2 regions of the Sphingopyxis sp. GW821-FHT02C12 genome follow, and region 1 is predicted to be linked to the other one. Evidence: predicted binding sites of a transcription regulator. Region 1 holds the regulator's gene; the other holds the start of a gene.

Region 1 (15,709 bases):
CAGCGCTTCGGCGGGGGTGAAGCCCGCCTGACGGTAGATTTCCAGTTCGCGGATCAGTTCGATGCCCCAGCCGTCGGTGCCGGCGACGATCGGCACGCCTGCCTTGTGCAGCCGGCCGACGAGTTCGACCATCTTCGCATAGCTTTTGCGATAATCGTCGCGCGTATAGCCCTCGACCAGCGGATAGCCCGCCGAGGTGAAGACCGAGCGTTCGAGGACGGGCGAGATGATGCCCATATAGGGGGCATAGGCGGGCTGCGGCGTGCCGCCGTCCTGCGTCAGCATGCCTTCGAAGATGACGATCGTCGGGTCGACGATGGTTTTTTTGGCGGCGAGGTCGGCGATGAAGCCCTTCATCGGCGGCGCGTCGAGGTCGATATCCTTGAAAAGGCGCGCCGGCCCCTCGACACGCTGGCGCGTGTTCGCCTTGTCGAGCACGTCGCGCGGCATCGCTTCCATCACGACGAAATTGAGGTGGGTGAGCTCGTCATAGCCCGCGGTCACCGCCTCGCTCGGCCGCATGCCCGCGGGGACATGGCCATGGACGTGGAGGCCGAGCTTGTGCGCCTCGGCGGCGGCTGGGGCGATCCACGCGGGGTTCATCGAGGTGTAGAATTTGACGCCCCACAGGCCGGCGGCTTTGACGCGCCGGACGGCGGCGATCGCTTCCTCCTCGCTGCTCACCACCTCGGCGCCCTGCGCCGCGAGCGGGTCCTTCTTGTCGATGATGACCGAGATGAAGGGTTCGCCCATCAGCAGCGTGCCGTCGGCGCGCCGCTTGGTCGCGTCGATCGCGCGGTCGATGTTGGTGCCGGGACTGCGGAAGCTGGTGATGCCGTTCGCCATGTTCGACAGCACATCCCAATCGTCGCCGATGTGGAGGTGGCTGTCCCAGATGCCGGGGACGAGCGTTTTGCCGCGCCCGTCGATGACACGCGTGCCCGCGGGCGCCTTGAGCGAGCCGGCGGCGCCGATCGCGGCGATCTTGCCGTCCTGCGCGAGCACGGCGCGCGCGGGCAGGAAGGCGCCCTTGTCGGCGTCGAAGAGCTGGACATTGTCGAACAGAACCGGGGCTTTCGCGGCGGGGGCGAGGAAGCGTTTGGCGATGCCCGCGACAGCCTCTGCGGTGGCGGCGTCCTGCGCGTCGCGGAGCTGCTTGAGCGCGCCTTCATAGCCCTCCGGCACCACCGAGATGAAGCCGATATTGGCGAAATAGCGTTTCTTGTCGTCGAGCCAGACGGGGTAGGGCGAGGAGAGGATGCCGCTGACGAAGGCGAGCTGGACGGTCTTCGGCCCAGCGGGGCCTTGAATGACCTGCGTGCCGGCGAGGGTTATGTGGCCCCTACCGCTGGGCAGGAAGGCCAGCCCGGCGTCGCCCGCCGCAGCGAGCGCGTCGATCAGCGGGGCGTTGGCGATGCCGACGCCGCCGGCCGGGATATACCAGCCGCCCGCCGGCGCCTCGCCCGCGTCGGTCGCGGTTTTCCAAGTCGCGCGACCGCCGGCGACGCGGAACTCCTCGGCAGCGTCGCCGGCGAGGGTGATGCCGCGGATCGTCGTCGCGGCGATCGCGCCGTCGGGCGCGAGGCTGTCGACCTGGTCCATCTCGGTGATCCAGCCGCGCAATTCCTGCGACCAGCGATAGGCGATGCGTCCGTCGGGCATCTGCCAGCGCCACTGGTCGCCATGCTTGCCGGCTTCGGAGACGACAACATAATGGACCGCGTCGGCGGGCGGTTTCAGCAATTCTTCCTTGGGCACCGGCTTCGACTGGGCGGCAGTGGCGGGCGCGGCGTCATGCGCATAGGCGGTAATGGGAGCGGCGGAGGCCAGCAGGGCGGCAATCAAGAACAGGCGCATCGTCAAATCTCCCCTGAGCGCGGACATCGCAAAGCCCGACGTTGGTAGGGCGCGACGTTGGTAGGGGAGGTGGGCCGCGCGAAGCAAGATGCGACCAAAGGCGACGAGCCTTCGATCAAGGGCGATCCTGTCAGCCGCGCCTCTGCAGCCCGACCACCGCATGCATCGGCAGTTCGGCGTAGATATGCGGGAAGAGCGCGCCGCCGCGCGCCGGTTCCCAGCGGACCGCGTCGCCGAGGCAGGTAAGGTCCACCTCGGCGATCATCAGGTCGGTTTGGCCCGCGAAATATTTGGCGATCGTCTCTTCGAGCTGCTCGGCGGTCGACAGGTGGATATAGCCGTCGGCGATATCCACCGTGGCGCCACGGAACACGCGTTCGCGTTCGAAGTCGGTCCATTGCTGGGCGGTCAGAACCTTGAAGGCGGTGGTCGCGGTCATTCGGTCGCGCCGTCGGGTGCGGATTCGGCGGCGTCGTCGACCGCGGGCGTTTCGTCGTCCCCTTCCTCGCTGTCCTCGTCGCGGTCGCCGATCAGCGCCGCCGACACGACATGCTCGTCGTTGGCAACGTCGAACAGCCGCACGCCCGCCGAGCCGCGCCCGATGACGCGCAAGGAATCGAGTCCCATGCGGATCAGCTTGGCCTGGTCGGTGACGAGCATCAGCTGATCGGCCTGAACCGCGGGGAAGCTGGCGACGACGAGGCCGTTGCGGCCGATATTGTCGATGTTGGTGATCCCCTGACCGCCGCGACCGGTGCGGCGATATTCATAGGCCGAGGACATCTTGCCATAGCCGTTGGCGCAGATCGTCAGGATGAACTGCTCGCGCGCGGTCAGTTCGGCCATCCGGTCCGGGGTCAGCGTCGGCTCATTCTCGTTGTCCTTCCACGGCGCGGCGCGCAGATAAGCCTCGCGCTCGTCGCCGGTGGTGCCAACGCGGTGGAGGATCGACAGCGAGATCACCTCGTCGCCCTCGCCGAGGCGCATGCCGCGCACGCCGGTCGAATTGCGGCTCTGGAATTCGCGGACATCGTCGCCGGCGAAGCGGATCGCCTTGCCCTGGCGGCTGGCGAGCAGCACATCGTCGCTTTCGTCGAGCAGCGCGACGCCGATCAGGCGATCATCCTCGTCCTCGCCTTCGAATTTCATCGCGATCTTGCCGTTCGAGGGCACGTTGGTGAAGGCGTCCATGCTGTTACGACGCACATTGCCCTTCGCGGTTGCGAACATGACGTGGAGCTTGCCCCATTCATCCTCGTCCTCGGGCAGCGGGAGGACGGTCGAGATCGTCTCGTCCTTGCCGAGCGGCAGCAGGTTGATCATCGGCCGGCCGCGCGTCGCGGGCCCGCCCTCGGGCAGGCGCCACACCTTCATGCGGTAGACCTTGCCGAGGGTCGAGAAGAACAGCACCGGGGTGTGCGTCGAGGTGACGAACAGCTCGGTAACGACATCCTCGTCCTTCGTCGCCATGCCGGCGCGGCCCTTGCCGCCGCGGCGCTGGGCGCGGAAGGTGTCGAGCGGGGTGCGCTTGATATAACCGTCGAGGGTGACGGTGACGACCATCTCCTCGCGCTCGATCAGATCCTCGTCGTCGATGCCGTCGGCGGCGGGCGCGAGCAGCGTGCGGCGCGGTTTGGCGAATTCGTCGCGCACCGCGACCAGCTCTTCGCGCATGACGGCATAGAGTTTTTCGCGGTCGGCGAGGATCGCAAGCAGTCCCTCAATCTCGTCCGCCAACTCCTTGAGTTCCTTGCCGATCTCGTCGCGGCCGAGGGCGGTGAGGCGGTGCAGGCGGAGGTCGAGGATCGCCTTCACCTGGACTTCGGACAGGCGATACGAAGCGCTATCGTCCATCTCGCCGTCGATCGCCTCGACGAGGCGGATATAGGGCGCGATGTCGCCGATCGGCCATTCGCGCGCGAGCAAGGCGTCGCGGGCCGCCGCCGGGCTGGGCGATCCGCGGATGATGCGGACGACCTCGTCGAGGTTGCTGACCGCGACGACGAGGCCGAGCAAGATATGCGCGCGGTCGCGCGCCTTGTTGAGTTCGAACTTGCAGCGGCGGGTGATCACCTCCTCGCGGAAGTCGATGAACGCCGACAGGATCGTCTTGAGCCCCATCATTTCGGGGCGGCCGCCGCGGATCGCGAGCATGTTGGCGGGGAAGCTCGACTGGGCGGGGGTGTGACGCCAGAGCTGGTTGAGCACGACCTCGGCGGTCGCGTCGCGCTTCAGTTCGATGACGACGCGCACGCCCTCACGGTTCGATTCGTCGCGGATGTCGGCGACGCCCTCGATACGCTTGTCGCGCGCCGCCTCGGCGATCTTCTCGACCAGGCCCGACTTGCCGACCTGGAAGGGGATGGCGGTGAGGACGATCGACTGGCGGTCGCCGCGGCCTTCCTCGATGACATAGGTCGATCGCATCATGATCGAGCCGCGGCCGGTGGCATAGGCGTTGCGCGCGCCGCCCTGGCCGAGCATCATCGCGCCGGTCGGGAAATCGGGGCCGGGGACGATCGCCATCAGGTCTTCGAGGCTGATGTCGGGATCGTCGATCGTCGCGAGCGTCGCGTTGATCACTTCGCCGAGGTTATGCGGCGGGATGTTGGTCGCCATGCCGACCGCGATGCCGCCGGCGCCGTTGACCAGCAGGTTCGGATAGCGCGCGGGGAGGACGGTGGGTTCGGATTCCGAACCGTCGTAGTTGGGCTGGAAATCGACGGTGTCCTTGTCGAGATCGCCGAGCAGGGTGTTCGCGACCTTGGCGAGGCGCGATTCGGTGTAGCGCATCGCCGCCGGCGGATCGGGATCCATCGAGCCGAAATTGCCCTGGCCGTCGACGAGCGGCACGCTCATCGACCAGTCCTGCGTCATGCGCGCGAGGGCGTCGTAGATCGAGCTGTCGCCATGCGGGTGATATTTACCCATGACGTCGCCGACGATGCGCGCCGATTTGCGATAGGGGCGGCCGGCGACATAGCCGCTTTCGAACGCCGAATAGAGGATGCGGCGGTGCACGGGCTTCAGGCCGTCGCGCACGTCGGGCAGCGCGCGGCTGACGATCACGCTCATCGCGTAATCGAGATAGGAGGTCTTCATTTCGTCGACGATGTTGATCGGCGAAATGCCGTCGCTGGGCGGCGGCGTAGGCGTATTTTCTTCGGTCAAGACCCGGCCTTTTTTCTGCTTTTCGGGAGGTGGTTTTGGTCTAGCCGATGGGGCAGGCAAAGGCCAGCGATTCGGGCGATTTCGACAGGAATATTTCCACGCCAAAACAGGGGCGCCGAACGCCAAAAGTGACGTCACGCCGCCGCGAACGCGGGGCTTGCCAATCGGCGGCTCGCCCCTAAAGGTCGGGCGGGTGAGACCCAAGCAGCCTTGCGCCCGCCGATGGCCCTGATCGCGCTGATCGGCGCCAGCGAAACGCTGCCCGATGGCGGGTTGCGCGCGCTCGTCACCGTCGCGGGGGAAACGCTGATCGAACGGCAGGCGGCACGCCTCGCCGACGTCGGCGTTACCCATGTCGCGGTCGCGGTCGGCGCGGTGCCCGCCGACCTGCTCGCCACCTGCGATCGCATCCGCCGCCGCGGGGTCAAGGTGACCCCGGTGCGCGCCGCCGCCGACCTGCTCGCGCTGGTCGAAGGCGACGACCGGATCATCCTCGTCACCGACGGGCTGCAGGCGGGGGGTATGCATTATGCCGCGATCGCCAAGCCGGGGTCGCCGGCGATCCTCGTCACCGGCGACACCCCGCTGACCCAGAGTTTCGAGCGGATCGATGCGACGCGGCGCTGGGGCGGACTCGCGAGCATTTCGGACCATATGGTGCGCGAACTCGCCGAGATGCCGGGCGAATGGGACATGATCCTGACGCTGCTGCGGATGGCGGTGCAGTCGGGCGCGCGGCGGCTCTATTGCGAGCCGGCGCTGTTCGAACAGGGTGACATCGCGATCGTCACCGACCGGCCGACTGCGGCGCTGCTCGAACAATCGAGCCTGCAGCAGGTCGAATATGGCGGCATCGGGCTGGGGCGTTCGGCGATCATGATGCCGATCGTGCGCCTGTTCGGCCCGATGCTCGTCAAGTCACCCGCGACGGCGCGTTATCTGCCCTATGTCACCGGCCTGCTGTGGGTGATCGTCGCACTGCTCGCGGCGAGCGGGCTGGCGGCGGCGGGGGCGCTCGTCGCGATCCTCGGCGGGCTGGGGCTGGCGGCGATGCGCTTCCTGTCCGCTTTCCGTGCCGAGAGCGCGGCGCAGGACCGGGTGCGCGAGGTCATCCGGACCTTCGCCTGGGTCTTGCTCGCGGTCTTTCCCTGGCTGCTGTCGCTGGCGGGCGCCGACCACAGGATGCCGCCCTTTTCCGAAGCGGCGCTGGCGCCGTGCCTGGCCGCGACGATCCTGCTGGCGCGCTGGCTTTACGAGGATTCGGGCGAGCGGCGGCGGTTTCACTGGCTGCTGCCCGACGCCGATCAGGCGTGGATGATGTTGGCTCCGGCGCTGATTTTCGGCATCGCACCGCTGATGTTCGCGATATTGCCGCTGCTCGCCTTGTTCCAGATCCTGCTTTGGCTGCGCCTTGCGCGGCGTCCCGCGGGCTGAGAAAACAAAGCGCTTCAAGGTTTAGCGCGCATTAACGCCAAGCTGCTATCCGCGAACTGACATGGTGCAAGCATCGCTTCTTTCCCAACTGGCGTCGGTGAATCCGGCGCTGTCGGCGTGCCTGCACGAAACCGCCGAATATCTCGCCGCGCCCGGCGCGACGCGGCTTTCGGAGGAGCAGCGCGCGCTGGCGCTTGGCGTCGCGCGGCGGCTGGTCGGCGATGCCGCCGACCTGCTCGGCGACGCGGTCGATTCGGCGGCGCTGTGGCACGACTGGTCGGCGCACGGGCTGCCCGGTGCAACCCAGCTTGCCGGCCTGTGTTTCGCGCGCGCCGAGGAGCATCGCTGGCGCGAGCAATCGGACCGGCATGGCAGCGAGACCGTCGTGCCGGTTTCGAGCGGGACGAGCGATGGGCCGCTCGCGGCGCCCGCGCCCGCCGACGACCCGTTGTCCGAAGTCGACCGCGGCTATCTCGCGCTGCGCATCGCCGACCGGCGGCGGTTCGACGCGATCGGCCATCCGGTGGTGGCGATCGACGATCTCGATCCCGACCTGTTTCGCTCGCTATTGCTCGACGTCGCCGCCTGGGCGCTCGTCCGCTCGGGCAAGGATCCCGCGCAGGCCGCGCGGCTCGGTGAAGCGGTGCGGGGGGCGCTGGCCGCGCACGACCCCGCGCGGGGCATCGACCGCGCTGCCATGGGCTATCATGCGGCGCTTGCCGCCGTCGGCGTCCAGTCCGACAGCGCGGCCACGGCGATCGCGCGCCACGACTGGCCGGCGCTGATCGCGCTCGCCGCGGCGGCACAGAATTATCGCTATGCCGACATGGCGCTGGCGCTGATCACCGCCGAGCCGGCGCAACTCGCGCCGCTGCTCGCGCCGTTGCTGCGCGATCATGCCGCGCTGGCGCCGCTCGAAGGGTCGCTGGCGATGCTGGCGAACCGCGCGGTGGCGAGCGCCGCGCCCGACGATTATGCCGCCGCGCTGCAGGCGCGCGCCGCGACGCTGGGCGACGGACCCGAAGGCGTTTCGCGATGAGCGAGCGGATGATCAGCGGCCGGATCGACCGCAGCGGAGCACTGGTCAGCGGCGACCCGGCGCTGCTGCGCCTGCAGCAACGCGCCGGCGGGGCGCTCGAAAAGCCGCTCGCGCTGCCCAATCTGGCGCGGCTCGTCGCGCTGGCGCAGCGGTTGCAGCGCGAGATCAACCGGCCGCTGATCGCCGCCGACGACCATAGCGACATCCATGCGCTCGTCCGGATCGTTCCCGACGCCGATGGCGCGACGCTCGAGATCACCGACTGGCGGACGCGGCCGGTCGCCCAGCCGCAGATTCCGCCGATCACCGAAGCCGCGGTCGCCTCACCGCGGGCGTGGACGTGGGAATGCGACGGGCAGCTCCGGCTCGTCTCGCTGCGCGGCGGGGCCGATGCGCCGCCGGTCGCATCGGGCTGGGAGGGGCGCTCGCTGTCCGAACTGTTCGAACTCCAGCCCGACGACGACGGGCATTTCCCGGTGCTGCAGGCGTTGGCGCGGCAGGCGCGGTTCACCGGCCAGCGGGCGCGGACCGACGGTCCCGGCGGGCGGCTGGTGACGACGCTCGCCGCCGATCCGCTGTTCGACGCCACCGGGCGGTTCACCGGTTTTCGCGGGACCGCCTTGCCCGAGGCGGGGGCTTCGACCCCGGCACCCGCCCCGGCGGCGCTTTCCGACCCCGCCTTCGGTTCGCTGCCGCTGTCCGATCCGGCCTTTGGACGCCGCATCGACGGCGCGCTACGCGGGCCGCTGGCGCGGATCATCGCGACCGCCGAGACGATTTCGGGCCAGTTCGACGGACCGATCCGCGCCGATTACGCCCGCTATGCCGGCGATATCGCGCATGCCGGGCGCCACCTGCTCGGGCTGGTCGACGACCTCGCCGACCTCCAGAATATCGAGCGTCCGGGGTTCAAGGCGGCGCGCGACGAGATCGACCTTGGTGACCTGGCGCGCCGCGCGGTCGGATTGCTGGGCATGAAAGCCGAAGAAAAGGGCATCCGCATCGATGCTCCGCCGACCGACGAGCGGATGCCGGCGACCGGCGAGTTCCGCCGCGTGCTGCAGGTGCTGCTCAACCTGCTGGGCAATGCGATCCGCTATTCGCCCGAGAATTCGCTGATCTGGATCCGCCTCGACCGCCAGGGCGACCGCACGATGGTCACCGTCGCCGACCAGGGGCAGGGGATCGACGCCGGGCAGCAGGCGGTGGTGTTCGAGAAATTCGAGCGGCTGGGCCGTACCGACAGCGGTGGGTCGGGACTGGGTCTTTATATCGCGCGGCGACTGGCGCGCGCGATGGAGGGCGACCTGACCGTCGACAGCGCGCCGGGGCAGGGGGCGCGGTTTACGCTGAGTTTGCCGGCGCGGGATTGAGGTTTAGCGCTTGCGGCGAACTGACCGCTTAGGGGTGGGAAGCGGGCGTTCCTTTAAACCGTCGCCCCCGCGAAGGCGGGGCCGCTAGCGGCCTATTTCCGTATCGCTGCGTAAGCCGACAGCGGCCCCCGCCTTCGCGGGGGCGACGTCATGTTTTGGTCGTTACCGGCCGTCGCCATCACCCACAAAAAAGGGGCCGAAAACCGGCCCCTTTCTCGTTTTCGTCTGTCGCTCGATCAGCGCTTGTCGACCGGCACATAGGGACGCTGCGTCGGGCCGGTGTAGAGCTGGCGCGGACGGCCGATCTTCTGGGCGGGGTCCGAAATCATTTCGTTCCACTGCGCGACCCAGCCGACGGTGCGGGCGAGGGCGAAGAGCGCGGTGAACATCGTCGTCGGGAAACCGATCGCCGACAGGATCACGCCCGAATAGAAATCGACGTTCGGGAACAGCTTCTTCTCGACGAAATAGGGATCGTTGAGCGCCATTTCCTCGAGCTGCAGCGCGACTTCGAACACCGGGTCGTTGACCTTGAGCGCGTCGAACACCTCGCGCACGGTCTTTTGCATCACCGTCGCGCGCGGGTCGTAGTTTTTATAGACGCGGTGGCCGAAGCCCATCAGGCGGAACGGGTCGTCCTTGTCCTTGGCGCGCGCGATATATTCGGGGATGCGTTCGGGGCGGCCGATTTCGCGCAGCATGTTGAGCGCGGCTTCGTTGGCGCCGCCATGCGCCGGACCCCACAGGCAGGCGATGCCCGCCGCGATGCATGCGAAGGGATTGGCGCCCGACGAGCCGGCGAGGCGGACGGTCGAGGTCGACGCGTTCTGCTCATGATCGGCGTGGAGGATGAAGATGCGGTCGAGCGCGCGTTCGACGACCGGGTTCACCTCATAGGGCTCCGCCGGCACGCCAAAGGTCATGCGCAGGAAATTGCCAGTGTAGCTCAGCGAATTGTCGGGATAGACGAAGGGCTGACCGACCGAATATTTATACGCCATCGCGGCGATCGTCGGCATTTTCGCGATCAGCCGGTGGCTGGCGATCATGCGCTGGCGCGGGTCGTGGATCTCGGTCGAGTCGGGATAGAAGGCGCTGAGTGCGCCGACGACGCCGCACATCACCGCCATCGGGTGCGCGTCGCGGCGGAAACCGCGATAAAAGGTCGACAGCTGTTCGTGCAGCATCGTGTGGCGGGTGATCGTGGTGTCGAAGGTGGCGAGTTCGTCCGCGCTCGGCAGTTCGCCGTTGAGCAGCAGGTAGCAGGTTTCCATGAAGCTGCTATTTTCGGCGAGGTCGCCGATCGCATAACCGCGATGGAGCAGGACGCCCTCGTCGCCGTCGATATAGGTCAGGTTCGATTCGCAGCTCGCGGTCGAGGTGAAACCGGGGTCATAGGTGAAGGCGCCGGTCTGCGCGTAAAGCTTGCGGATATCGATGACGTCGGGGCCGACGGTGCCCTTGAGCACGGGGTTCTCGACGGTGGTGTCCCCCAGGGTGATCTTTGCGGTCTGGTCGGTCATATTCTTCCCCTGTTGTGGCGGCGGGAGTCGCTGTGGCTACGCCCCTGCCGGATTATTGTGCGCTGCGTCAAGTCGCGCCAGGCTGGCATCGCGGCCCAGCAGCAGCAGCACGTCGAAAATCCCCGGCGATACGGTCCGCCCGGTGAGGGCCGCCCGCAGCGGTTGGGCCAGTTTCCCGAGCCCGACGCCGGCCGCTTCGCTCTCTTCGCGAATTGCGGCCTCCACCATTTCTTGCGACCAGCCGGACAGCGCGCGCAAACGGTCGGCGACCGAAGCGAGCATCCCCTCCGGTGCGTCCTGTAGCACCGCTGCGGCCTTCTCGTCCATCACCAGCGGTTCGTCGGCGAAGAGGAAGAACGCGCCGTCGGCGATCTCGTGCAGCGTCTTGGCGCGCGGCTTGAGCGCGGGCATCGCCTGCGCGAGCAGCGCCTGATCCGCGGCGGAGAGATCGCGGCCGAGAAGCTTGCCGGTCATCGGCGCGACGAGCGCGGCGAGGCGGGCGTCGTCGGCTTCGCGCAGATAATGGCCGTTGAGATTTTCGAGCTTCTTGAAGTCGAAGCGCGACGGCGAACGGCCGACATGCGCGAGGTCGAACCACTCGGTCGCCTGTGCGCGGCTGATGATCTCGTCGTCGCCATGGCCCCAGCCGAGGCGGAGCAGATAATTGTTAACCGCCTCGGGCAGATAGCCCAATTCGTCGCGATAGGCGTCGACCCCGAGCGCGCCGTGGCGTTTCGACAGCTTCGCGCCGTCGGCGCCGTGGATCAGCGGGACGTGCGCGTAAACGGGCTCGCGCCAGTCCATCGCGCGGATCAGCGCGAGCTGGCGGAAGGCGTTGTTGAGATGGTCGTCGCCGCGGATGACATGGGTGACGCCCATGTCATTGTCGTCGACAACGACGCTGAGCATATAGGTCGGGGTGCCGTCGCTGCGCAGCAGGACGAAGTCGTCGAGCTCGGCGTTCTGGACGGTGACGTCGCCCTGGACCTTGTCCGGAATCGTCACCGCGCCGTCCTGCGGCGCGCGCAGGCGGACGACGTGCGGCACGGCGGGGTCGCCGTCGTTCCGGTCGCGCCAAGGGCTGCGGACGCGGAAGGGCAGGCGCTTTTCCTGGGCCTCGGCGCGCATCGCGGCGAGTTCGTCCTGGGTCAGATAGCAGCGATAGGCATCGCCCTTGGCGAGCAGCTGCGCGGCGACATCGGCATGGCGGTCGGCGCGAGCGAATTGATAGACGGTGTCGCCGTCCCAATCGAGGTCGAGCCAGCGCATCCCGTCGAGGATCGCGTCGATCGCCGCGTCGGTCGAGCGCGCGCGGTCGGTATCCTCGATGCGCAGCAGGAACTTGCCGCCGTGGTGGCGCGCGAACAGCCAGTTGAACAGCGCGGTGCGCGCGCCGCCGATGTGGAGGAAACCCGTGGGCGACGGCGCGAAGCGCGTCACCACATCGGCGCCGGTCGCTTCGCCGGATATGGTTTGATTTTCGGTTGCCACAACGGCCTCTTTCACTCAGTTTTGCGGGTCCCCGCGGACGGCGGGGACGGGGATCGGGGGTGCCCCTAGCATGGCGACAAGGCCGCTTCAAACGCCCATTGGTTTGCGCGCGGCGGCGATGGTGCGGCGCATGCCCGAGTCGATCGAAGCGCGGCTCGATGCCGAGCGCGAACGGATCGCGCTTTGGCTGCCGGTCGCGCTTGGCGCGGGGATCGCCGCCTGGTTCGCGCTGCCCACCCGGACCCACTGGATCGGGCTGCTGCTGGTGCTGGGCGCCGGCGCGCTCGCCGGGCTGCTGATCGGCTGGCAACGCCGGTTCGGGCGCGCGGTCGTCGTCGGGTGCGCGGTGATGGCGCTGGGGTTGTTGCTCGTGTGGGGACGGGCATTGTGGGTGTCCGGGCCCGTGCTGGCGCTGCCGGTGGTGACCGAATTTTCGGCGAGCGTCGAAAGCGTCGAGCCGCTGCCGGCGAAGGATCAGGTCCGGTTGATCGTGCGGCCGCTGAAGCGACCGGATCTGCCGCCGCGGTTGCGGATCACCGCGGCGGGCGAGCAGGGCAAGGGCATCGCGCCGGGCGAGGCGATCGGGCTGCGCGCGCGGTTGATGCCGCCGCCGACCGCGAGCCTGCCCGGCGGCTATGATTTCGCGCAGCGCGCCTGGTTCGACCGGATCGGCGCGGTCGGCACGGTGCTCGGCGAGATCGGGCGGGCGCCGGGTGCGGGGGACGGGGTGCAGACGCTGCGCGCGCGGCTGAGCGATCATATCCACGGGCAGATCGACGGATCGGCGGGGGGGATCGCCGCGGCGCTCGTCGCCGGCGATCGCGGCGCGATCAGCGAGGCCGACGAGGAGGCGATGCGGCGGAGCGGGCTGGCGCATTTGCTGTCGATCAGCGGGCTGCATGTGACCGCGGTGGTGACCTTTGCGATGCTGAGCGCGATGAGCCTGCTCGCGCTCAGCCGGCGGCTGGCGCTGGCGGGTTATGTGCTGCCGCTGGCGGCGGCGGTCGCGGCGTTGGCGGGCGGGGGATATACGCTGCTCGCGGGGGCCGAGGTGCCGACCTTGCGCTCGTTCATTGCCGCGCTGCTGGTGCTGATCGCGTTCCTGCTCGGGCGCGAGGCGCTGACGCTGCGGCTGGTCGCGGCGGGCGCGCTGATCGTGCTGATCTGGCGCCCCGAATCGCTGGCGGGGCCGAGTTTCCAGCTGAGTTTCGCGGCGATCACCGCGATCGTCGCGCTCCACGAAAGCCGCGCGATGCAGCGGTTCATGGCGCGGCGCGAGGAGCCATGGGTGTTTCGCCTGGGACGCGGGGTCGCGGGACTGGTGATCACCGGGCTCGCGGTCGAGGTCGCGCTGGCGCCGATCGCGCTGTTCCATTTCCACAAGGCGGGGCTCTATGGCGCGCTCGCCAATGTCGTCGCGATCCCGCTGACGACCTTTGTCATCATGCCCGCCGAGGCGCTGGCTTTGCTGTTCGACAGCGTCGGGCTCGGCGCGCCCTTCTGGTGGGTCGCCGAGCAGGCGCTGAACGCCCTGATCTGGCTCGCGCACAGCGTCGCCGATGCGCCCGGCGCGGTCGCGACGCTGCCGGTGTTCCCGCCCTGGGGGTTCGGCCTCGCGATCTTCGGCGGGATATGGCTGCTGCTGTGGCGGACGCGCTGGCGCTGGGCGGGGGCGGTGCCGCTGGTCCTCGGCATGGCCGTCCTGCTCGCCCAGCCGCGGCCCGATGTGCTGATTACCGGCGACGGCAAGCATATCGCCGCGGCGCTGCCCGACGGCAGCTATGCGTTGCTGCGCGAGCGGGCGGGGGATTATGTGCGTGATGCCATGACCGAGGCAGCGGGGATCGATGCGCCGCTCGCCGCGCTCACCGACCTCGATCATGTCGACTGCAATCGTGATTTCTGTCGCTGGACGCAGGATGGCCGCGCCATCCTGGCGGCGCGCGGGCGCGACCGGATCGAGGGGGCGGACATGGCGGCGGCGTGCGCCGCGGCCGATGTGGTGATCAGCGAGCGCTGGCTGCCGCGCGAATGCGCCGGCCGCTGGCTGACGATCGATCGCGATACGTTGCCACAGACCGGCGGGCTGGCGCTTTACCTCGGTGAGCGACCGCGCGCGGTGACGGCACTAGGCGCGGGCGACGAGCATATGTGGCGCCGCCCGCCGCAGGTCAGTGGTAACGACGAAGCAGTCCCGACAGCTTCCCTTGCACGATGACGCGCTCGGCGGCGTAGCGCTGCGGCTCATAGGCACTGTTCGCGGGATCGAGGCGGATCATCTTGCCCTCGCGGCGGAAATATTTGAGCGTCGCATCCTGCCCGTCGACGAGCGCGACGACGATGTCGCCCTCGCGCGCGGTGCTGACCTTTTGGATCAGCGCATAATCGCCATCGAAGATGCCGGCCTCGACCATCGAGTCGCCCGACACTTCGAGCGCATAATGTTCGCCTGAGCCGAGCAGCGCGGCGGGGACCGCGAGATTGTCATGATTTTCGAACGCCTCGATCGGCACACCCGCGGCGATCTTGCCGTGGAGCGGGACCTCGACGATGTCGTTCGCGGCGATCGGGCGCATCGCGGGGGCGGGCTTGCGCAGCGGCACGACATTGTCGCGATCGGTGCTGACGGCCGCCTTGCCGCCCTCGGGAAGCTTGACGACCTCGAGCGCGCGGGCGCGGTTGGGGAGGCGGCGGAGGAAGCCGCGCTCCTCGAGCGCGCTGATCAGGCGGTGGATTCCCGATTTGGACTTGAGCCCGAGCGCCTCCTTCATCTCCTCGAACGACGGCGAGATGCCGCTCGCGTCGAGCTTTTGCTGGATGAAGTGGAGCAGTTCATGCTGCTTGGCGGTCAACATCGGGCGTTCTCCATGATGCCGGTTTCGGACATAAGGAGAACGATAATGGAACAGAAGCGAACTTGTCAAGCGATGTCGATATAATCCGCCGCTTCGCCTGCCGCGCGGGACGGCGCACCGATCTCGCGGATGACGAGGGCGTTCGCTGCGGCGAGCGGAAAGGTGCGGCCGCTGTCCTGTCCGTCGAAGGGCGAGAGAAGGCCGTCGTCGATCCGTCCGCGCAAATAGTCGCGTCGCGCGCCGCCGGGGCCGAGGGGGGCCGCGAGCGGGGCCGTGCGCAGTGGCGGGAGCGGATCGCGCGCGCCGGCGAGATGGCGGACGAGGGGGAGCAGGAACAGGGTCGCGGTGACGAAGGCCGACGAGGGGTTGCCGGGCAGGCCAAGCAGCAGCGCGTCGCCGAGCGTGCCCGCGATCAGCGGCTTGCCGGGGCGCATCGCGATCTTCCAGAAATCCAGCCGCCCGCCGGCATCGTCGAGCGCGCCGCGGACATGGTCGTGATCGCCGACCGAGGCGCCGCCGACGGTGACGATGACGTCGTGACGTCGCGCCAGGTCTTTCAGAACCTTGGATAAAATTTCGCGATCGTCGCGGATGTGGAGCGGGATGCTGACGACGGCGGGCTCGGCGGCGAGCATCGCGGCGAGCATCGTGCCGTTGCTGTCGGGGATCTGGCCGGGCGCGAGCGCACGGCCCGGCTGGACGAGTTCGTCGCCGGTGGTGAGGATCGCGACACGCGGGCGGGCGCCGACCACAAGCTGCGCGTCGCCACCCATGATCGCCGCGGCGATCGCACCGGCGTTGAGCCGGGTTCCGGCGGCGACGAGCATGGCGCCGGTCGCGAAGTCGCTGGCGCGGTCGCGAATATGGGCGCCCTGGGCCTCCGGGCCATCGCCGGTCAGCGTCAGGACCGTGCCGTCGGCGGCGACATCTTCCTGCAGGATGACCGTGTCGGCGCCGTCGGGGACC
Region 2 (15,709 bases), 1.6 Mb from region 1:
TCCTTGCGGCGGCGCGCCAGCGTTTCCTGCGCGAAAGCTACGGCAGCGTCGGCCTGCGCGATATCGCGGGCGACGCGAAGGTCGATGTCGCACTGATCAGCCGCTATTTCGGCGGCAAGGAGGGGCTGTTCCGCGAAGTCGTCGCCGACGAGGAGAAGCCGAAGATCTTTTTCGAGCCGAAAAGCATCGACGAGCTCCCCGCTTTTCTGGCGCAGCTTGTCGTCGATGACGCCGACGAGGACCTCGAAAAGCGGATGGAGATGTTCATCATCATGCTCCGCTCGGCCTCCTCGCCGCAGGCCGGTGCGATCATCCGTGAGTTCGTCCATCGCGATGTCCTCGCCCCGCTCACCGAACTCATCGGCGGCGAACAGGGTGAACTGCGCGCGAATATGCTGCTCGCGATCCTGATGGGGGTCGGGGTGCTGCGTTCGATCATGATGGTCGACGGCTTCGCGGACGAGGAAGACGAGGAAGCCGTGATCGCCGAATGCGCCGAGCGCTTCCGCAGCCTGTTCGCGGCGGCGCTGACCTGCTGAATATTTCACGACAAGCATCAATGAAAATCCCGCGATTTGGGCAGGATGCGGACATCGCGCGGATGCCCGTGGCGAAGCCCGCGTGGTTGCTGCGGATGCACGACCTCGTCGGCACGGCATAGCTCGGGCTCGAAGGACCGGTCGCTGCCCAGCGTGTCGAGCAGCGCGGTGCGATCGACGATACGGTTCGCCATCAGATGGACGACGCCCTCCCTGCTCCGCTGCACCTCGCCCGCAACCTCCATCAGCCGCGACGCCATGACGGCACGGCGATAGTGCTCGAACTGGCGCGCCCAGAGCAGGACATTGACGATCCCGCCCTCATCCTCGAGCGTGATGAAGATCGCATTGCCCTTGCCGGGGCGCTGGCGGATCAGCACCACTCCGGCGGTGCGGACGAGCGCGCCATTCTTTGCCGCGCCGATCTGGAGGCAGCTCAAAACCCCTTCGCCGTCGAGACGCTGCCGCAAAAACGCCATCGGATGGCCTTTGAGCGACAGCCGCGTCGTCTGGTAATCGGTCAGCACATGTTCGACGAGCGGGGTGGGGGGCAGCGCGGCGTCCGCCTCGTTGCCGAGTTCGTTCGTTTCGGCGGCGCCGAACAAGGGCAGCACCCCCTGCCGCACCCGCCGCGCATCCCACAAGGCGGGGCGGCGCTCGAGTCCCATCGAATGACACGCATCGGCCTCGGCGAGCAGCCGTAGCGCACGCGATGGCAGGCCCGCGCGTCGCGCGAGTTCTTCGACGCTGGCAAACGGCGTCGTGCGGGCGTCGGTGATCTGTTCCGCCCACGCCTCGCGAAATCCGTCGACCTGCCGAAAGCCGAGCCTGAGCGCGAGGCTGCCATCATCGCGCCGTTCGAGGCTGTTGTCCCAGGTGCTGAAATTGACATCGACCGCGCGCACCTCGACCCCATGCTCGCGCGCATCGCGGACGAGCTGGGCGGGGGCGTAGAAACCCATCGGCTGAGCGTTCAAAATCCCGCAGGCGAAGACCGCGGGATGGTGGCATTTCAGCCAGGACGAGACATAGACGAGCTTGGCGAAAGACTGGGCATGGCTTTCGGGAAAGCCATAGCTGCCGAAACCCTCGATCTGCTTGAAACAGCGCGCGGCGAAGTCCGGCTCATAACCGCGGCGGACCATGCCCCCGATCATCTTTTCCTTATATTGATGGATCGTCCCGGCATTGCGGAAGGTTGCCATCGCACGCCGCAGGCCGTTGGCTTCGTCCGGCGTGAATTCGGCGGCGACGATGGCGAGTTTCATCGCCTGTTCCTGAAAAAGGGGGACGCCGCATGTCCTGCGAAGCAGATTATACAGTTCCTTGGGGTCGTGCGGCGGCGCAGGCGACGGATAGTCCACAGCTTCTTCGCCGCTGCGGCGCTTCAGATAGGGGTGGACCATATCGCCCTCGATCGGCCCCGGCCGGACGATCGCGACCTGGATGACGAGATCGTAGAACTCGCGCGGGCGCAGGCGGGGCAGCATATTGATCTGCGCGCGGCTCTCGACCTGGAACACCCCGATGCTGTCGCCCTCGCACAGCATGTCGTAAACGACCGGGTCTTCGGGCGGCACGCTCTTGAGGTCGTGATCGTCCAGATCGTGCAGCCGCATCAGGTCGAAGCATTTGCGGATGCAGGTCAGCATCCCGAGCGCGAGGACATCGACCTTCATCAGCTTGAGTTCGTCGATGTCGTCCTTGTCCCATTCGATGAAGGTGCGGTCTGCCATCGCGGCATTGTGGATCGGCACCGTCTCGTCGAGCCGATCCTCGGTCAGCACATAGCCGCCGACATGCTGCGACAGGTGGCGGGGGAAGGTCAGCAGCTGCGCGACGACCCATTGCAGCCGCGCGATATCGTCTTGCTCAGGGTCCAGCCCCGCTTCGACGAACCGCTCGATCGGCATCTCACTGCCCCAGCTGCCCCAAGTGGTGTCGGCAAGACGAGCAGTGACATCTTCGCTTAGCCCCAGCGCCTTACCCGCCTCTCGTACCGCGCTGCGCGGGCGATAGTGGATCACCGTCGCGGCGATGCCCGCGCGCCGACGCGTGTAGCGGCGATAGACATATTGCATCACCTCCTCGCGCCGCTCGTGCTCGAAATCGACGTCGATGTCGGGCGGCTCGCGCCGTTCTTCGGACAGGAAGCGGGTGAAGAGCAGGTTGTTGGCGATCGGATCGATCGAGGTGATTTCGAGCAAATAGCAGACGAGCGAATTGGCCGCCGACCCGCGGCCCTGGCAGAGAATGGGCGGCGCCTGCGTGCGTGCGAAGTTGACGATATCGTGGACGGTCAGGAAATAGCAGGCGAAGTTGCATTTGCCGATGAGAGTCAGTTCCTCATCGAGCACCTCCTGCCAGCGTCGGGGCAAGCCATCGGGATGCAGCTTGTTGGCGGCCTGCTTCACCATATGTTCGAGCCAGCTTTGCGGCTCCCACCCCTCGGGGACCGGCTCGTGCGGATATTCATATGTAAGGTCGCGGAGCGAAAAGGTGATGCGATCCAATATCCGGATGCTCTCGTCGACTGCCCCGGGACAGCTGCGGAAGAGGCGGCGCATTTCCTTGGGCGATTTCAGGTGACGCTCGCCATTGGCGCGCAGCAGGCGGCCGGCATCGTTCAGGGTCTTGCCCTCGCGAATGCAGGTGACGACATCGTGGAGCGGCCGTTGCTCGCGCGTCGCATAAAGCGCATCGTTGGTCGCGAGCAGCGGAATGCCGATGCGGCTGGCCAAAGCCTCCAACTGGGCGAGGCGTCGCCGATCCGCGCCGCCCTGCGACATCGTCGCGCCGAGCCATAAGGACCCCGGCGCGCGCCTCGCGAGGCGGCGCAGCAGAAATTCATCCTTCTCCGTCCCCATCGCGATCAGCAGCATATCCTCGCAATGGATCAGCAGATCCTTGAACTTGAGTATGCAGCTGCCCTTTTCGGCGCGGCGATTGCCGATGGTGAGCATGCGGGTCAGGCGGCCCCAGCCGTGGCGCGTGGTCGGATAGGCGATGATGTCGGGGGTGCCGTCGTCGAACACCAGCCGGGCGCCGACGACGATCTTGAGCGGCGGAAGTTCGACCCCCTCCTCGGCGGCCTCCTCGCCCAGCTTGCGTAATCCGGTCAGCGCCCGCACCACCCCGGCGACGCTGTTGCGATCGGCGATGCCGATGCCGGGCATGCCGAGCGCGATCGCCTCGGCGACCATGTCAGCGGGGTGCGAGGCGCCGCGTAGGAAGCTGTAATTGGTCGCCGCGACCAGCTCGGCAAAGGCGGGTGTCTCGCTCATGCGAACACCCCGTGGATATACCAGAGCGGATGCTCCTTCTCCTCATACAGCCCGTGACGGAACAGCCAGAAGCGGCGGCCTTGGGCATCTTCGACGCGGTAATAGTCGCGCGTCAGCCCGGCGTTGTCGCGGCGGTGCCACCATTCGGCGGCGATGCGTTCGGGGCCTTCATAGCGGCGCACCGCGTGGGTCGCCCGTCGCCAGCGGAACTGGTGCGGCGGGCCGTCGGGGACCTCGGCGATCACCTCGATCGGCTGCGGCGGGTCGAACAGATGGAAGGGCCGCGTCGGTGGTTCGCCGGGCTCGGGCATCTCCCACGGCAGCGGCGGCGGCGCGTCGATCGCGGGCAGCGCGAGCTGCGCCTGTTCGGGGATATGCGTGTCGGCGGCGATCAGGCGCCGGACGCGGACGCGGCCCAGCCGCGTCGTCATCCGGTCGACGAGTTCGTCCATCTTCGCATCGCGCACCGCGCCGCCTTCGAGCTTCAATTGCGTCGCGCCGAGCGCCTCGAGCCGCGGCACCGCGAGGCGGATCATGTCTAAACCGAAGCCGGGGTCGAGCGGGTCGGCGAGGCTGTCCATGCGCTCAGCGAAGAGGCGCATCACCAGCGCTGTGTCGCGCGTCGGGTGGCCGGTCTCGATCTCGATGCTGCGCGCGAGGCCGTCGCTGCGAAAGAAGGTCGCGCGGAAATGACGCCCGCCCTTGCCGCGCTCGCGCATTTGGGCGGCGGCTTCGTCGAGGAGTTCGGCCAGTATTTTGGTCGCATACGTCGTGCTACCGAGCGGCTCGGCAAAGCGGCGTTCGGTCGCGACGGGGGGCGGGGCGATGCGCGGGGCGAGCGGGCTCGGCGCGTCGCCGAGGATGCGGCGCAGCGCGGTGGCGGCCCCGGCGCCGAAGCGTGCGGCGATATTCGCCATCGGCCGGCTCGCGAGGTCGCCGATCGTCTTGAGCCCCGCGCGGATCAGCGCGGTGGTCGCTTCGGCTTCGAGTTCGAGCGCCGCCACGGGCAGGCGGCGGATCGCGCCGGCTTCGTCGGGTGCGGCGCGCGTCTGGTAGCGCGCGAGCGCGCGCGCCGCGTCGGCGGTCGGGCCGAGCGCGGGACGGACGGTCATGCCGAGCCGCGACAGGCGCATTTCCAGATCGTCGATCAGCGCCGCCTCGCCGCCGAACAGATGCTCGGCCCCGGCGATGTCGAGGATCAGGCCGTCGGGGGCGTCGATCGCCACCAGCGGGGTATAGCGATTGCAGCCGAGCGCGAGCCGGTCGAGCCAGGCGGTGTCGGCGACCGGGTCGTGGGCGATGACCAGCAGGTCGGGCACCCGCGCGCGCGCGTCGGCGAGCGGCATGCCGGGGGCGAGCCCGACCGCCTGCGCTGCGCGGTCGACGCTCGCAAGGCGGAGCGCACCGCGCGCCTTTTCGGCGAAGACGAGCGGGGCGTCAGGCGGCCGCGGCGCCGTGCGGCAAAGCCGCTCGGCGGGCAGCCACGGGAAGAACAACGCCAGATAGCGCCGCTTCGCCAAAGGCTTGTTCATCATGATGCCATTCCATTTGCCAGCGTCCGCCGGCGGCGCCGCCGCGCCAGCGCAGCAGTTCGAGGTCGAAGGCGGGAGCGCCCGGCGCATGGGCTTCCAGTTCGAGCGACGGCGCGGCGGCGACGCTCCAGCGCGTTTCGGCGACGCTTGCGCTGGGGACCGCGTTCAGCCGCAGCATCAGCAATGTGGTTCCCGCATCGCGCGCGCCGAGCGCGAGCCGCCGCCCCGCGGTCAGGTCGAGCAGCGGGAATTTGCCCCAGCTTTCGACGATCACCGCCGCCGATCCGGCGCAGCGGATCGCATCATTGGCGCAGGCGAGCAACAATTTGGGATCGGGCGCCTCAATCAGCAGCAGCCGGTCGGGATCGCCGCCAAGTTCGGCGATGCCGGGCGCATAGAGTTGCCCGCCGCGCCGCGCGGCGTCGGCGGTGCGCAGCCAGACCAGTGGCGCCGGGCCGGGCAGGCGCAGCGCGAGCAGCGCGGCGAAGGCGGCGGCGCTGGTCGCGTCGAGTGCGTCGGCGGCGAAGAATTCATGCACGCGCCCCGTCGCGAGTCCGCCGCCGAGCGCGGCGTCGAAACCCGCATGACCGCTCGTCAGCCGCCCCGCGATTGGCCCACGCGGTTCGGCCTCGCCGGTGATCCGGGCGAGACGCCGACGCAGGCCGGCGATATTAGGGTGCGACTCGTGGGGCATGTTGTTCCTGATTTGTTCTATTAGCGCTTTTGGCTGTGCGCTTGTCAAGGCGAGTCAGGGCTTGTGATTTCCATCGTCATTGCGAGCGAAGCGACGCGGCAATCCAGGGCGCGCGTAAACCGCTCTGGATTGCTTCGCTTCGCTCGCAATGACGAAAGAGGCTAATCCGGCACGAACAACCCCCGGCTCTCGCGCACCTCGGCGTCGAGCCAGTCGATGAAGGCGCGGATGCGTGGTTGCGGGGCGACGTCGCGGTGGAGCGCGAGCCAGAAGGCGCGCGCGATGACCTGCTCGGGTCGCACCCGCACCAGCGCCGGGTCGTTCGCGGCGAGGAAGCAAGGCAAAACCCCGACCCCGGCGCCGCCCGCGATCATCCGCCTTTGCGCGAGAATGCTCGACGAGCGCACCCCGGCACGCAGCCCCGGCTCGATCTCACCCAGATAGTCGAGTTCGGGGGCATAGAGGATGTCGGGCACATAGCCGATCACCGGCACCCCGGCGCGCGACAGCGGCGTCGCGGCGACCGCCGCTTGCCAGTCGGGTCGGTCGGCGGGGGCATAGAGGCCGAGGCTGTAGTCCGACAATTTGCGCGTGATCAGCGGGCCTTTTCTAGGCCGCGCGAGCAGCACCGCCATATCGGCCTCGCGCCGCGAGGGGTTGAGAAACCCCGACGAGGCGACGAGGTCGATCTCGAGCTCGGGATGCGCGGCGACGAAACCCGCCAGCCGCGGCGCGATGAAATTGCCCCCGAACCCTTCGGACACGCTGATCCGCAATTGCCCCGACAGCGCCGCACCGCCGTCGCCGGCCGAGCGGATGCGCGCCGCCGCCGCCGCCATCGCCTCGGCATGCGGGACGAGCGCGCGGCCGGCCGCCGTAAGCAGGAAACCGCCCGGCGCGCGTTCGAACAATGTCTGTTGCAAAGCGGCCTCAAGCGCGCTCAGCTGGCGGCTGACCGTCGTCGCGTCGACCTGCAGCGCCGCCCCGGCGCGCGCGAGCGTGCCCTGCTGCGCGACGGTCAGGAAATATTGCAGCTTATCCCAGTCCACAGCCTGCAAATATGCAGCATTGCCCTGCAAGTCTATCCCTTGCAATCGCGGCGCGCTTGGTCTGTGGAAGGCGCAACATTTTTGGGAGACAGACCATGCGACAGATCGACCATCTTATCGTCGGCGGCGCCGGTGGCAGCAGCCGCCGCAGCCCGATCTTCGACCCCAACAACGGCAATGTGCAGGCCGAGGTCGCTTTGGGCGACGCGGCGCTGCTCGACAAGGCGGTCGCCGCGGCGAAGGCGGCGCAGCCCGGCTGGGCCGCGACCAACCCGCAGCGCCGCGCGCGCGTGATGTTCGAGTTCAAGCGCCTCGTCGAAGCCAATATGGACGAACTCGCGCATCTGCTGTCGAGCGAACATGGCAAGGTGATCGCCGATTCGAAGGGCGACATTCAGCGCGGCCTTGAGGTCATCGAATTCTGCTGCGGCATCCCGCATGTGCTGAAGGGCGAATATACGCAGGGCGCGGGTCCGGGCATCGACGTCTATTCGATGCGCCAGCCGATCGGCATCGGCGCGGGCATCACCCCGTTCAACTTCCCCGCGATGATCCCGCTGTGGATGTCCGGCGTCGCGATCGCGACCGGCAACGCCTTCCTGATCAAGCCCAGCGAGCGCGATCCCAGCGTTCCGGTGCGCCTCGCTGAACTCTTCCTCGAAGCCGGCTTGCCCGCAGGCATCTGCCAGGTCGTCCATGGCGACAAGGAAATGGTCGACGCGATCCTCGATCATCCCGACATCGGCGCGGTCAGCTTCGTCGGCTCGTCGGACATCGCGCATTATGTCTACAATCGCGGCGTCGCCAACGGCAAGCGCGTCCAGGCGATGGGCGGCGCGAAGAACCATGGCATCGTCATGCCCGACGCCGACCTCGACCAGGTGGTGAACGACCTTGCCGGCGCCGCCTTCGGCTCGGCGGGCGAACGCTGCATGGCGCTTCCTGTGGTGGTCCCCGTCGGTGACGAGACCGCCGAGCGGCTCAAGGCCAAGCTGATCCCCGCGATCGAGGCGCTGCGCGTCGGCGTGTCGACCGATGCCGAGGCGCATTACGGCCCGGTGGTGACGCAGGCGCACAAGGAAAAGGTCGAGGGCTGGATCCAAAAATGCGCCGACGAGGGCGCCGAGCTGGTGGTCGATGGCCGCGGCTTTTCGCTGCAGGGGCATGAAAAGGGCTTCTTCATCGGCCCGACCCTGTTCGACCATGTCACCACCGACATGGAATCGTACAAGGAAGAGATTTTCGGCCCCGTGCTGCAGATCGTCCGCGCCCCCGATTTCGAAACCGCGCTGGCGCTGCCCTCGAAGCATCAATATGGCAATGGCGTCGCGATCTTCACGCGCAACGGCCATGCCGCGCGCGAATTCGCGGCGCGGGTCAACGTCGGCATGGTCGGCATCAACGTGCCGATCCCGGTGCCGGTCGCCTATCACAGCTTCGGCGGCTGGAAGCGTTCGGCGTTCGGTGACACCAACCAGCACGGCATGGAAGGCGTGAAATTCTGGACCAAGGTCAAGACGATCACCGCGCGCTGGCCCGACGGATCGCCCGACGGCGGCAATGCTTTCGTCATCCCGACGATGGGCTGACACTGCCTTGTTGCGGCGGCTGTTCCTGCCTCTGCTGATTCTGTTGCTGCTGCCGGTTCCGGCGGCGGCGCAGAAGATGATCGCGCTGTCGTTCGACGACGCGCCGCGGGGGCGCGGGGCTTTCTTCACGCCCGAGGAGCGCACCGCGCGCATCGTCGCCGAACTGAAAAAAGCGGAGGCGCCGCAGGCGGTCTTTTTCGTCAACCCGGCGGCGATCGGGCATGGCGACGGGGTCAATGGCGAGGCGCAGCTCGCCGCCTATGTCGCCGCCGGGCATGTCATCGCCAACCACAGCAATACCCACCCGCATCTGAGCGGCATGACGGCGGATGCCTATCTCGCCGACATCGATGCCGCCGAGGTCTGGCTCAAGGGCCGCCCCGGCTATCGCCCCTGGTTCCGCTTCCCCTTCCTTGACGAGGGCGGCAAAGACAAGGTCAAGCGTGATGCGCTGCGTGCGGGGCTCGCGGCGCGCGGCTTGCGCAATGGCTATGTCACCGCCGAATCGTCCGACTGGCATCTCGAATCGCTGGCGATCGCGGCGGCCAAGGCCGGCAAGCCGATCGACCGCGCGGCGCTCGGTGACCTCTATGTCACCTGGCATGTCGAGGCCGCCGACTATGCCGACGGGCTGATGCAGCAGGTGATCGGGCGCCAGCCGGTGCAGGTGATGCTGCTCCACGAAACCGACCTCGCCGCGCTCTATATCGGCGACCTCGTCCGGGCCTTGCGGGCGGCGGGCTGGACCGTGGTCAGCGCCGACACCGCCTATGCCGACCCGATCGGCACGCTGATGCCCGACGTGCCATCGGCGCAGGGCACGCTGACCGAGGCGCTGGCCTGGCAGGCCGGGCTGCCCGCACCGCGCTGGTATCGCTACAACGACCCCGCGCTCGCGACCGCCGAATTCAATGCCAAGGTGCTGCACGAAGGGGGCGGCGAATGAAACCGCTCCCGGCGCCCGCGCATTTCTCCTCGCGAAGGAGAATGACGATGAAAGCCTATCTGCTCCCCCTTGGTGTGTTGATGCTCGCCGCCTGCGGCGATGCGACCGACAAGGCCGCGCCCGAGGAAAAGGCCAGCGTCGCGCCCGCCGTTCCCGATGCGCCTGCCGAAACTTCGCCCGCAGCTCCGGCGGCGACCGCCACGGAAGACTATAAGCCCGATCCGGCGATCAAACCGCCCGCCGCGTTCGAAGCGGGCGTCGGTAGCGGCGACAAGGCGATTCCCGCCGCGATCCAGGGGCGCTGGGCGCTCGACGCGAGCGATTGTCCCAAGCGCCCGGGCACCGATCTGACCGCACTGGTGATCGACGCCGCGAACCTGCGCTTCCACGAATCGCACGGCGAACTGGCGCGGGTGCGCGAACGCGGCGCGACCCGTATCGTCGCCGACTATAAATTCAGCGGCGAGGGGATGGACTGGGATCGGCTGATGGTGCTCAGAGTGGCCGACGGCGGCAAGGCGCTCGTCCGTCGCGACTATGGCGATGGTGCCGCGCCGGACGCGATGCGCTATACGCGCTGCGCCGGATAATGGTTTTCAAAGGGAGACTCACGATGGACATTCGCCTGCTCGCAATCGCCGCCGTCCTGCCGCTTGCCGCCTGTGCGGGCAGCGATGCGCCCGTCGAATCGACCCCGCCGCCTGCCGAAGCGGCCTGCAAGGCCGATGCCGCGCAATCCTATGTCGGCCAGATCGCAACCCCCGATCTTGGCGGCGCGATCCTCAAGGCATCGGGCGCGCGCACGCTTCGCTGGGGCCCGCCGCGTTCGGCGATGACGATGGACTACCGCGTCGATCGCGTGAACGTCATGTATGACGACGCGTACAAGATCACGCAGGTCACCTGTGGCTGACGCGTCCCGGCGTAACCACTCTTCGGCGTCCCCGTTCGAACCCGTCTATGGCTACAGCCGTGCGGTTCGGGTGGGGAATCGCATCGACGTCGCCGGCTGCGCGCCGATCGAAGCCGACGGCTCGTCGACCCCCGGCGATGCCGGGGCGCAGGCCGCACGCTGCCTGACGATTATCGCCGAAGCACTCGCGGCGCTCGGCGGGTCGCCCGCCGACGTCGTGCGCACGCGCATGTACATCACTGACCCCGCCGACGCCGACCTCGTCGGGCGCGCGCATGGCGCGATGTTCGGCGACATCCGCCCGGCATCGACGATGCTCGTCATCCCCGCGCTGATCCGCCCCGAGTGGAAAGTCGAAATCGAAGCCGAAGCCATCCTTATCGAGAAGAGCGCATGACCGACCAGTTCCAGCTTACCGACGACCAGCTCGCCATCCAGGACATGGCGCGCAAGTTCACCGCCGATCGCATCACGCCCTTCGCCGCCGAATGGGACGAGAAAAGCCATTATCCCGTCGATGTGTGGAAGGCGGCGGGCGAACTGGGTTTCGGCGCGATTTATGTCGCGGAGGAATCGGGCGGCATCGGGCTCGGCCGGATGGAGGCGGCGCTGATCATGGAGGCGATGGCCTATGGCTGCCCCGCGACCAGCGCCTATGTGTCGATCCACAATATGGCAACGTGGATGATCGACCGCTTCGGCGGCGCCGAGATCAAGGCGCACTTCCTGCCCGACCTCGTCAGCATGGAGAAGATCGCCAGCTATTGCCTGACCGAACCGGGTTCGGGCTCCGACGCCGCGGCGCTCAAGACCACCGCGAAACGCGATGGCGACCATTATGTGCTCAACGGCACCAAGCAGTTCATCTCGGGCGCGGGGTATAACGACATCTATGTCTGCATGGTCCGCACCAGCGAGGAAAAGTCGAAGGGGATCAGCTGCCTCGTCATCGAAAAGGATACGCCGGGTTTGAGCTTCGGTGCGCCCGAGAAGAAGCTCGGCTGGAATGCATCGCCGACCGCGCAGGTGATCTTCGAGGATTGCCGCGTGCCGGTCGAAAATCTCGTCGGTGCCGAGGGCGACGGCTTCCGCTTCGCGATGGCGGGGCTCGACGGCGGGCGGCTCAACATCGGCGCCTGCTCGCTCGGCGGCGCGCAGCGCTGCCTCGACGAGGCGATCGCCTACACCAAGGACCGCCAGCAGTTCGGCCAGCCGATCGCCGATTTCCAGAACACCCAGTTCATGCTCGCCGACATGGCGACCGACCTCGAAGCCTCGCGCGCCTTGCTCTATCTCGCGGCGGCGAAGGTCACCGCGAACGCCCCCGACAAATCGCGCTTCTCGGCGATGGCGAAGCGGCTCGCGACCGATAACGGCAGCAAGATCGTCAACGACGCGCTGCAATTGTTCGGCGGTTATGGCTATTTGCGCGATTATCCGATCGAGCGCTTCTGGCGCGACCTGCGCGTCCATTCGATCCTCGAAGGCACCAACCAGGTCATGCGGATGATCGTCGGACGGGACCTGCTGCGGCAGTAGTTATCCCCTCTCCCGTCGGGAGAGGGTTGCGCAGACTTGCCAGCTTGCTGGCTGGTCGTAGCTGGGTGAGGGGCGGTGCGCCATCGACAGGGCGTAACCCCTCGTCCAACTCCGCCTAACCGCTTTCAGCGGTAAGGCTTCGATATCCTTCTCCCAATGGGAGAAGGTTTGTGAGGGTGAATGACCGAAGATATTCTCATCTCGACCGAAGGCGGCGCGGGCCGGCTGTCGCTCAACCGCCCCAAGGCGATCCACGCGCTCAATCTCGACATGGTGCATGCCATGACCGACGCACTCGTCGCGTGGAAAGACGATGCCGCGGTGCAGGCGGTGCTGCTCGATCATAGCGAAGGGCGCGGTTTCTGCGCCGGGGGCGATATCGCCTTCCTGCGCAACTCGGCGCTGACCGACGACGGCGTCTCGGGGCGCCGCTTCTTCCACGACGAATATCAGCTCAACCATCTGCTCTTCACTTATGGCAAGCCGGTGGTCGCCTTCATGGACGGCATCACCATGGGCGGCGGGGTCGGGATTTCGCTGCCCGCCCGCTATCGCGTCGCGACTGAGAACACACGCCTCGCGATGCCCGAAACCGGGATCGGCCTGTTCCCCGACGTCGGCGGCGGCTGGTATCTCTCGCGGCTCGAAGGCCGCGTGGGTCCCTTCCTCGCGCTCACCGGCGCACGGCTCGACGGCGCCGAATGCCTCGCGCTCGGTCTCGCGACCCATTATCTCCCGGCGGACAAGCTGACCGAGGCCAAGGCACGCATCGCCGAGCACCCCGACCGCATCGGCGGCATCTTGGGTGAGCTGTCGGTGACCCCGCCCGAGGCGAAGATCGCGGCGCAGATTCCCTTGATCAACCGGCTCTTCGCATCGGACCGGCTCGAAGATATCTTCGCCGCGCTCGAGGCCGACGACGGCGAATGGGCGGCGAAGGAACTCGCGGCGCTGCGCACCAAAAGCCCGCAGACATGCAAGGTCGCGCTGCGCCAGCTGGCAGACAGTCTCGATTTGCCCGATTTCGCCGCCAACATGGCGATGGAATATCGTATCGGCAGCCGCGTCCTGACCCGCCCCGACTTCGCCGAGGGCGTGCGCGCGGTGATCGTCGAGAAAGACAATGCCCCCCAATGGAATCCCGCGACGCCCGAAGGCGTCGGCGACGATCTGATCACCGCGATCTTCGCGCCGCTCCCCGAACAGGAAGAATGGAAACCGCTATGACCTACGAAACCATCCTCGTCGAACAAAAGGGCGCGGTGACGCTCGTCACGCTGAACCGTCCGCAGGCGCTGAACGCGCTGAACTCGGGCGTGCTCGACGACCTGATTGCGGCCTTCGCAGCGTTCGAAGCCGATGATAGCCAGCGCTGCGCGGTGCTCACCGGCTCGGGCGACAAGGCCTTTGCTGCGGGTGCCGACATCAAGGAAATGGCCGACAAGCCTGCCGCCGATTTCTACCTCGAGGACTTCTTCTCGAAATGGACGAGCGACTTCGTGAAGAAGGTCCGCAAGCCCTGGATCGCCGCGGTGAACGGCTTCGCATTGGGCGGCGGCTGCGAGCTCGCGATGATGGCCGATTTCATCATCGCCAGCGAAAAAGCGAAATTCGGCCAGCCCGAAATCAAGCTCGGTGTCGCCCCCGGCATGGGCGGATCGCAGCGGCTGACCCGCGCGGTCGGCAAGGCGAAGGCGATGGAAATGTGCCTCACCGGCCGGATGATGGACGCCGCCGAAGCCGAACGCTCGGGCCTCGTCGCGCGCGTCGTCGCGCATGAAGGCCTCGTCGACGAAGCGGTGAAGACCGCGACCACGATCGCCGCGATGCCGCCGATGGCCGCGATGGTGAACAAGGACATGGTCAACGCCGCGTTCGAAACGACGCTCGACCAGGGGTTGATCTACGAACGCCGCCTGTTCCAGATCCTCGCCGCGACCGAGGACAAGGCCGAAGGCATGGCCGCCTTCATCGAAAAGCGCGAAGGCGTGTGGAAGGGGCGGTGAGCCCGGTGCCCCTCCCGCTTGCGGGAGGGGTTAGGGGAGGGTCTGTTTCCTCTCCATCAGTGCAATATTCGGGACAGGCCCTCCCCCGGCCCCTCCCGCAAGCGGGAGGGGAGAGACAATGAAAATCGCATTCATCGGACTCGGCAATATGGGCGGCGGCATGGCTGCCAATCTCGCCAAGGCGGGCCACGAGGTCCGCGCCTTCGACCTCAGCGAGGAAGCGCTCGCCCGCGCGGTCGAGGCAGGCTGCACCCGCGCCGCATCGGCGGCCGAAGCCGTCACCGGCGCCGAGGCGGTCGTGACGATGCTTCCCGCGGGCAAGCATGTCGCGGGCGTCTATGAAGCCGACGTCTTCCCCAACGCCGCGCCGGGCACCTTGCTGCTCGACTGCTCGACGATCGACGTCGCGACCGCGCGTTCGAACATCGAAGCCGCCACCGCCAAGGGCCTCGTTGCGGTCGACGCGCCGGTGTCGGGCGGCATCGCCGCCGCCAATGCCGGCACGCTGACCTTCATGGTCGGCGGCACCGGCGAGGGCTTCGCGCGCGCCGAACCGATCCTTGCCAGGATGGGCAAGGCGGTGATCCATGCCGGCGACGCGGGCGCGGGGCAGGGGGCGAAGATCTGCAACAACATGCTGCTCGGCGCCTCGATGATCGCGACGTGCGAAACGCTTGCGCTCGCGCAGAAGCTCGGACTCGATCCGCAGAAATTCTTCGACATCGCCAGCGTGTCGTCGGGGCAGTGCTGGTCGCTGACCAGCTACGCACCGCTTCCCGGCGTCGGCCCGGTGACCCCTGCCGACAACGGCTATGCGGGCGGCTTCGCCGCGGTTCTGATGCTCAAGGATTTGCGTCTCGCGATGGAGGCGGCGGCGAGCGTCGACGCCGATGTTCCGATGGGATCGAAGGCGCGCGAACTCTATGAGGCGTTTGTCGAGGCCGACAAGGACGGCCGCGACTTTTCGGCGATCATCCAGACGCTCTAACCCAGCCAATCCAAACCCCACTCCGTTTGCATCGAGCGAAGTCGAGATGCGTCTGGCGCGGTGCTGGCGTGTCTCGACTTCGCTCGACACAAACGGGAGGTTGGGATGACGGCTGCTAGTAGAAATCCGCGGTCTCGCCGCCATCCTTCCGTTCGCCGCGATGCACCTGCGTCGGTGCCTTGCGGTCGCCCGTGCGGACTTCCAGCCGCCCATCGACCCGCCGCACTTCCGCCGGCGCGATGATCCGCGCCCGCGCGATGCCGACCGCGCTCGCTTGCGGCGTCGCGACCGGCGCCGAGGCGGCCGTGCTTCCGGTGAGCATCAGGATGGCGAGCAGGGACATGGCATTCATGCTCTGCCCTAACGGCAGGTCTTGCCAGCGCTTTAACCCTGAATCGCAAGTCTTCGCTCATGCCTGCGGCGGCTCCCGGGCAAAAGAAAGGCCGCCTGCCCCGCGGTGGGACAGACGGCCTGCCTTTCGTGAGCGAAGGGGTTTTAGAAGCCGCTCTTCGCCTCGGCCTTTTCCTTGAGCAGCGGGGCGACTGCGAAACCATGCTTCTCGAGCGCCGCGACGATCTTGTCGGTGCCTTCCAGTCCCGCCCAGAACATCGGGCCGCCGCGATAGACCGG

The links. The regulator LexA, encoded in region 1, represses DNA repair genes until DNA is damaged. The targets are predictions, from matches to a motif close to GTTCCNCNCTTGTTCT.
Region 2: a site for LexA is predicted at 6,053-6,068, ahead of AC07U1_RS06250 (ImuA family protein). Genes of this name have one in related genera too.

The regions. Positions count from the first base shown of each region.
Region 1 covers NZ_JBWKVQ010000001.1:2,893,110-2,908,818, forward strand. The annotation lists gene AC07U1_RS13795 (amidohydrolase family protein) at 1-1,857, opposite strand, end outside; gene AC07U1_RS13800 (DUF952 domain-containing protein) at 1,988-2,296, opposite strand; gene gyrA (DNA gyrase subunit A) at 2,293-4,959, opposite strand; gene AC07U1_RS13810 (hypothetical protein) at 5,251-6,462, shown strand; gene AC07U1_RS13815 (hypothetical protein) at 6,560-7,501, shown strand; gene AC07U1_RS13820 (sensor histidine kinase) at 7,498-8,874, shown strand; gene AC07U1_RS13825 (citrate synthase) at 9,111-10,397, opposite strand; gene gltX (glutamate--tRNA ligase) at 10,434-11,888, opposite strand; gene AC07U1_RS13835 (ComEC/Rec2 family competence protein) at 12,019-14,106, shown strand; gene lexA (transcriptional repressor LexA) at 14,060-14,743, opposite strand; gene AC07U1_RS13845 (molybdopterin molybdotransferase MoeA) at 14,809-15,709, opposite strand, start outside.
Region 2 covers NZ_JBWKVQ010000001.1:1,330,856-1,346,564, forward strand. The annotation lists gene AC07U1_RS06235 (TetR/AcrR family transcriptional regulator) at 1-539, shown strand, start outside; gene AC07U1_RS06240 (error-prone DNA polymerase) at 557-3,823, opposite strand; gene AC07U1_RS06245 (Y-family DNA polymerase) at 3,820-5,358, opposite strand; gene AC07U1_RS06250 (ImuA family protein) at 5,261-6,049, opposite strand; gene AC07U1_RS06255 (LysR family transcriptional regulator) at 6,211-7,098, opposite strand; gene AC07U1_RS06260 (CoA-acylating methylmalonate-semialdehyde dehydrogenase) at 7,194-8,687, shown strand; gene AC07U1_RS06265 (polysaccharide deacetylase family protein) at 8,698-9,633, shown strand; gene AC07U1_RS06270 (hypothetical protein) at 9,681-10,223, shown strand; gene AC07U1_RS06275 (I78 family peptidase inhibitor) at 10,247-10,546, shown strand; gene AC07U1_RS06280 (RidA family protein) at 10,539-10,943, shown strand; gene AC07U1_RS06285 (acyl-CoA dehydrogenase family protein) at 10,940-12,085, shown strand; gene AC07U1_RS06290 (enoyl-CoA hydratase/isomerase family protein) at 12,266-13,312, shown strand; gene AC07U1_RS06295 (enoyl-CoA hydratase-related protein) at 13,309-14,091, shown strand; gene mmsB (3-hydroxyisobutyrate dehydrogenase) at 14,210-15,079, shown strand; gene AC07U1_RS06305 (hypothetical protein) at 15,195-15,422, opposite strand; gene AC07U1_RS06310 (3-hydroxyacyl-CoA dehydrogenase NAD-binding domain-containing protein) at 15,575-15,709, opposite strand, start outside.